Gemmata palustris: one gene and its partner. The protein of the gene in region 1 binds, or shares a complex with, the protein of each later gene. Links are inferred from orthologs where the notes say so. Each region holds a gene or a part of one and is shown in the gene's direction. Other genes may lie near its edges. The genes, in order: lpdA and J8F10_RS13250.

What was found.
Region 2: the proteins of lpdA (region 1) and J8F10_RS13250 are in contact, whole or in part, in a crystal structure (PDB 1EBD), measured with the Geobacillus stearothermophilus proteins. The link is inferred for Gemmata palustris from one-to-one orthologs. Residues at the interface, in WP_049624544.1 of Geobacillus stearothermophilus: Pro340, Ser341, Asp344, Tyr345, Arg403, Asp406, Val408, Glu431, Ala432, Gly433, Asp438; in WP_033016211.1 of Geobacillus stearothermophilus: Ile130, Ala131, Met132, Pro133, Arg136, Arg140, Glu141, Asn155, Arg157.

The regions. Positions count from the first base shown.
Region 1 is NZ_JAGKQQ010000001.1:5,048,789-5,051,927, reverse strand. What follows is about bases 221-3,041. They hold lpdA (dihydrolipoyl dehydrogenase), read left to right. Parts: upstream 221-829; coding sequence 830-2,254; downstream 2,255-3,041. Other genes in these bases: J8F10_RS20690 (hypothetical protein), read left to right, coding at 2,358-3,041; J8F10_RS20700 (hypothetical protein), read left to right, coding at 221-733. In the rest of the region: J8F10_RS20705 (hypothetical protein), read left to right, coding at 1-191; more of J8F10_RS20700, read left to right, coding at 218-220; more of J8F10_RS20690, read left to right, coding at 3,042-3,139. UniProt on the Escherichia coli protein: Lipoamide dehydrogenase is a component of the glycine cleavage system as well as of the alpha-ketoacid dehydrogenase complexes.
Region 2 is NZ_JAGKQQ010000001.1:3,263,805-3,266,978, forward strand. Bases 274-3,129 are described here. They hold J8F10_RS13250 (2-oxo acid dehydrogenase subunit E2), read left to right. Parts: upstream 274-810; coding sequence 811-2,448; downstream 2,449-3,129. Other genes in these bases: aceE (pyruvate dehydrogenase (acetyl-transferring), homodimeric type), read left to right, coding at 274-680. Outside these bases: more of aceE, read left to right, coding at 1-273.

The DNA.
Region 1 (3,139 bases):
CGGTTGAAATTCCGCCCCTGGCCCCGCCAAAAGCCTACGGCAAGCCGCGGTACGATGACGACGATGACGACAAGACGCCTTACGGCCTGATCCAACCCCCGCCGTCCAGTTCCACTCTCGACCACGACGGTCAACCGCGGAAGAAGGACGGGTTGCCGAACTTCAACAAGGGACGCAAGAACTACGGCTGACGCCACCCACACGCCCACGGTACCCAATGCCCATTACGTTCGATTGCACATGCGGAAGGCATTTCAGTGTCGGCGATGCGTTCGCCGGTAAACGGACCAAGTGCCCGTCGTGCGGCACCCCGCTAACCGTTCCCGTCCCCGAAGCCGCGCCGCCGGAACCCGGTTTCGCGGAAGACGAAGCCTACCGTGCGCTGTTGGAAAGCCCCGATCCGGAGCCATCAAAAGCGCCGGCCTGGACCGCGGCTCCCGTGCGCGAATCGGCCGAACCGGAGCGCTCCCAGAAAACGGTCCCGAAGATCAAGGCCCGTGAGCCCGTGCGGGCGCCGGATTACAACTCCTACCCCGAATACGCCCCCGAACCGCGGCGCCCGGCGATTCACATCTCGCCCGCGGTACTCGGCGGGGTCGGGTCGATGATCCTCGCGGTTGTGTGGTTCGGTTTGGGCTGGGCCGCCGGGCGAATCTACTTTTATCCCCCGATTCTGTTCCTGTTCGGGCTGGTGGCCGTCGTTCGCGGGGTTCTGGGCTACTCCGAAGACTGACCCACGCGGCCGGCCTCCGCGTATACAATTCCATCAAGGCGAGCGGGGGGCGAATGCCCCCTGTTTCTGTTGGTGCTCGCACTCACGGAGAATCCCATGTCCGACGTTCGCGAAACGCAGCTCCTCGTCATCGGTGGCGGCCCCGGCGGGTACCCGGCCGCGCTCCACGCCGCCGACCACGGGATCAAGGTCACGCTGGTGGACGAGGGGGCCAAGCTCGGCGGCGTGTGCCTCAACCGGGGGTGCATCCCGAGCAAGGCGCTGCTGCACACCGCGAAGATCATTCGCGAAGCGCACGAGATGGCGAATTTCGGCGTCACGTTCGGCGAGCCGACGCTCGATCTCGCGAAACTGCGCGACTTCGTGCAGGCAAAAGTGGTCGGTAAGCTGACGGGGGGTATCGGCCAGCTCACGAAGGGCCGTGGGGTCGATGTGGTGAAGGGCCGCGCGGTGTTCACGTCGCCCAACACGGTCGAAGTGACCGGCGACGCGCCGCAAACGATCAAGTTCCAGAACTGCATCATCGCGACCGGGTCGCTCCCGGTGGTGCCGAAGCCGTGGCAGATCAACGACGACCGCGTGATGGACAGCACCGGCGCCCTCCTGTTGCCGGACGTGCCGAAGAAGTTCCTCGTGATCGGCGGCGGGTACATCGGGCTGGAAATCGGCAGCGTGTACGCGGCGCTCGGCAGCAAGGTGACGGTGGTGGAGGCGCTCGACCGCATCCTCTTCATGGCCGACAAGGATCTCGTCGACCCGCTCGAACGGAAGCTGAAGGCCGAGTTCGAGGCGATCTACACGAGTACGAAAGTGATGGGGCTGGAAGCCACGAAGGACGGCATCGTCGTGAAGCTCGAAGGCGCGGGGGCGCCGGCGTCGCTGACGTTCGATCGCGTGCTCATCTCCGTCGGGCGCCGGCCGAACTCCGCGGGCCTCGGTCTCCACAAGGCCGGCGTGAACGTGACCGAGAAGGGCTTCATCCCCATCGATAAGCAGCGCCGCACGAACGTCCCGCACATCTTCGCGATCGGCGACGTGGGCGAGGAACCCGGTCTCGCGCACAAGGCCACGGCGGAAGCGCGCGTTGTGGTGGAAGTGATTCACGGAGAACCGGCGGAGTGGAACCCGCGCGCGATCCCGGCCGTGATCTTCACCGACCCCGAAATCGCATGGGCCGGCATTACGCAGAAGGAAGCCGACGAGAAGAAGATCCCCTACGAGGCGCTGAACTTCCCGTGGGCCGCGAGCGGTCGGGCCGTGAGCATCGCGCGCACGGAAGGGCGCACGAAGATGCTCGTCGACCCCGAAACCAAGCGCATTCTGGGAGTGGGGATCGTGGGCGCGGGGGCCGGCGAGATGATCGCGGAGAGCGTTCTGGCGATCGAAATGGGCGCGGTGGCGCGCGACGTGTTGGAGAGCATCCACCCGCACCCGACGTTGAGCGAAACCGTGATGGAGAGCGCCGAACTCGCTTACGGCGCCGCCACGCACGTCGGCCGGCCGCGCAAGGCAACGAAGTAGCGCACGCGGACGGTCGGTAACTCGAAACCCGGGGTCAATCGCCCCGGGTTTTCGGGGTAGAATGCTCCCCAATCTCCCCGAACGAGAACAGGAGCGCTCCGTCGTGCCGACACCGACCCCGCTGACCGGTTACACATCGTACAAGGGTTTACCGCCACTCGCCGGGCTTTGCACGCTCGAAGAGGCCGCGCGCCCGGGTCTATCTGTCGAAGAATGCGTCCGGCGACTGAAGCGCTTCCACTACTGCTTCAAGCGGCTGCACCAGATCCTCACGGCCCGTATCACCGCGGAACCGATCTACGAACTGAAAACCGCCTTCGCGCACCACGCCTATTTGTGCGCGGAACACGTCACCGCGCTGCGCACGCGCATCGGTGAGATGCGCGAGCCGCCGTTGGGACTGGAGGACATCCCGCACCCGGCGCTGGAAGCGTTCTTCGATGAGATTCAGTGCGCGCCGACAACGGAGGAGTTACTGTTTGGGTTGTACGCTTGGGCGTTTCAATCCCTCGAAGCCGCCCTCGTGATGTACCAGTCCGAGACGAACCCGTTGACCGATGCTCCCAGTCGTCGGGTTATCCGATTTGCGCACCGGGAAGTCTGCGAGATGCACGACTTCGGAAGAACGGCAATGAAGGCTCTCGGAATCGATGTGGAGAAGCTCAAGGAGGATCAAGTTCCTGCGGTGTGGGATAACAACCTGTCCAACTTGCTCATCGAGGCTGGTGGCTTCTACGCCGAAGAACCTCCAGGCAAACCGATCACCCGCATCTACTCCGCCAAACCCTACCAATACGACCCGCTCCCCAGGCGCGATGGGCGGTTCTCGGACCCGTGGAACCAGGGCGTGAACGCCGAATCGTTCCTGTACGACCCGGCGAAACC
Region 2 (3,174 bases), 1.8 Mb from region 1 along the record:
ACGAGCTCGCGGTCGTCATCGAAGAGGGCATCAACGCGATGTACGTGCGCGGCGAGGAGTGCTTCTACTACCTCACCGTTTACAACGAAGCCTACGACATGCCCGCGATGCCCGGCGAGCACGTGCGCGAGGGCATCATCCGCGGGCTGTACCCCGTAAAGAGCGCGAAACCCGCCGGCGCGAAACTCGAGGTGCAGCTCCTCGGCAGCGGCGTCATCCTGAACGAGGCGCTCCGGGCACAGCAGATCCTCGCGGACAAGTACAACATCGCCAGCACGGTCTACAGCGCGACCAGCTACCAGATGCTCCGCAAGGACGCCATCGAGTGCGAGCGCCACAACCGCCTGCACCCGGACGCGCCCAAGAAGGTGCCGTTCGTTTCCCAGGTGCTCGGCGCCACGAAGGGGCCGATCGTCGCGACGAGCGACTACATGCGGGCGCTGCCGGAAACGGTCGCCCCGTACCTGAACGGCCGGCTGCTCGCGCTGGGCACCGACGGGTTCGGCCGCTCGGAAACGCGCAAGGCGCTGCGGCGCTTCTTCGAGGTGGACGCCGAGAACGTGGTGGTCGCCGCGCTGTACGCGCTCTTCGAGCAGGGGCAACTCGACCCCGGCACGGTGAAGAAGGCGGTCGCGGACCTGGGCATCGACCCGGACGCCGCGCACCCGTGGACCATCTGACCGGGGCGCGCCGTCGGACAGTGACAATCGAAGGCGCGCGACCTCGCGCCCCCGGCTCGCACCGCGTGACCGTTCGGACAAGTTGACACCACAGTGGCGGGTCGCGTGCGCGCGGTCCGTAGGGGGCCTAATGGACATCGTGCTTGCGAACCCGGGCGAGGGTATTGAGGGCGGTACGGTCACGGCGGTGTTCGTGAAGGCGGGCGACGCGGTCAAGTCGGGCCAGGCGCTGGTCGAGGTGAGCACCGACAAGGCCTCGATGGAGGTCACCGCCGAGGCCGACGGCACCGTCGAAGCGGTCCACGTCAAACCCGGAGACAAGGTCGCCGTCGGAGGCAAACTCGTCCGCGTATCCGGCGGGGCGAAGCCGAGCGAGGCGCCCGCACCGAAGAGCCCACCCCAGCCGAAGGCAGAAGCCCCGGCCGCGCCCGCGCCGCAACCGAAGGCCGAAGCGCCTCGCGCCGACGCCGCATCGATCGACGTCGTGCTCGCGAACCCGGGCGAGGGTATTGAGGGCGGTACGGTCACGGCGGTGTTCGTGAAGGCGGGCGACGCGGTCAAGTCGGGCCAGGCGCTGGTCGAGGTGAGCACCGACAAGGCCTCGATGGAGGTCACCGCCGAGGCCGACGGCACCGTCGAAGCGGTCCACGTCAAGCCCGGAGACAAGGTCGCCGTCGGGGGCAAGCTCGTCACCCTCAAGACCGCGGGCGCCGCACCGACCGAGCCGAAGGCTTCGACGCCCGCACCGGCCCAACAAGCCGCACCGACGTCGGCCGCGCCCTCCCCACAAGCGCAGCCCGCATCGAACAACGGCAGCGCGAGCGGCACCAAGACGGTCGTCCCCGCCGGACCCGCGACGCGCAAACTCGCACGCGAACTCGGCGTCGCACTCGGCGAGCTGAAGGGCAGCGGGCGCGAGGGCCGCGTGACGCTCGACGACCTCAAGGGCTTCGTCCGCACCGAGCGCCAGCGCGTGAAGGGCACCGGCGGCGGGCCGGCCGCGCCCGCGAGCGGGATCATCGTGAATGCGTTCGCGCTCCCGCCGCTGCCGGACTTCGCGAAGTTCGGGCCGGTCGAGGTGACCGATATCGGTGTGACCCGGCAGGCGATCGCGAAGAACCTCACCGTCGGCTGGCGGACCATGCCGATGGTCACGCAGCACGAGCTCGCGGACATCACCGACCTGGAAGCCGGGCGCAAGCGCATCGTCGACGCCCTCCCCAAAGGTAGCCCGAAGATCACGATGACGGTGCTCGCGATCAAGGCGTGCATCGCGGCCCTGAAGGAGTTCCCGCGGTTCAACAGCAGCTACGACATGAACGCGGGCAAGCTGGTCCTCAAGAAGTACTTCCACATCGGCATCGCGGTGGACACGGACGCGGGGCTGAAGGTGCCCGTGATCCGCGACGCGGACAAGAAGAGCATCCGCGACCTGGCCGCGGAAGTGTCCGTCATCGCGGAGAAGGCCCGCACGAACAAGCTCACGATCGACGAGATGCGCGGGGGCACGTTCACCATCACGAACCTGGGCGGCATCGGGGGCACCGGGTTCACGCCGCTGGTGAACTACCCCGAGGTGGCGATCCTGGGCCTGTCGAAGTCCGCACTGCAACCGGTCGTGCGCGACGGGCAGATCGTCGCGCGGCTCGTGATGCCGCTCTCGCTCACCTACGACCACCGCGTCATCGACGGGGCCGACGGGTGCCGGTTCGCGGTGCGCCTGTCCCAGCTCTTCAGCGACCCGCTCCGGCTCCTGATGGAGACGTGAGAACCACCGGGGGCCGCGGTCGACCCGCAGGGGATTCGTGTTTGTGCCCTCTCCCCTTGCGGGAGAGGGTCGTCGCGCTTCGCGGCGGGGTGAGGGGTTGCTCCCACACACAGGAACCACCCCTCACCCGGTTCGCAAAGCCTCACCACCCTCTCCCGCAAGGGGAGAGGGCACAATCCGAAACCGGCCTGCCGTTTCGGTCAACGGGCCGCCGGACTAACATTTGCTAACATTTCGGGGCCGGGGCCGATCGCGCCGGCCGAGCAACACACCAACTGCTGATATCCCCGGGCTTTTGACACATCGGGCGCCGAATCATCCCCCGCAGATGGCTAACAATCGCTGACATTTCTGCGCTTCCGGGTGAGCATTCGGCCAACATTTCGCACCTGCACCCGTGCATGTCCCGCGCGCACAATAGCATCGGACACTCGGTCCGCGCATTGGCAAATTGTATACTAGTGAACGAATAAATACAAACAGTTTCTTCCCCGCGGGTGTTTCCCCGGGTGCGCATCACGACCCGGGGGCTGGGATGTGCAACCCCTTCGGGGTAGAAACCCGAACCACCCTTGAGCCCCGGTGAACCCCGCCCGCAAGGGCGGCGGGTGCGCCCACACGCGGCGCGCGCCCGCACGACCAATGCCGGTACCCCGAAGGGGTCATACTCCCCCGTCCAGGGTCGACCGCAACGCGGGCGCACCCTGGGAACCCCGTGCGCACCCG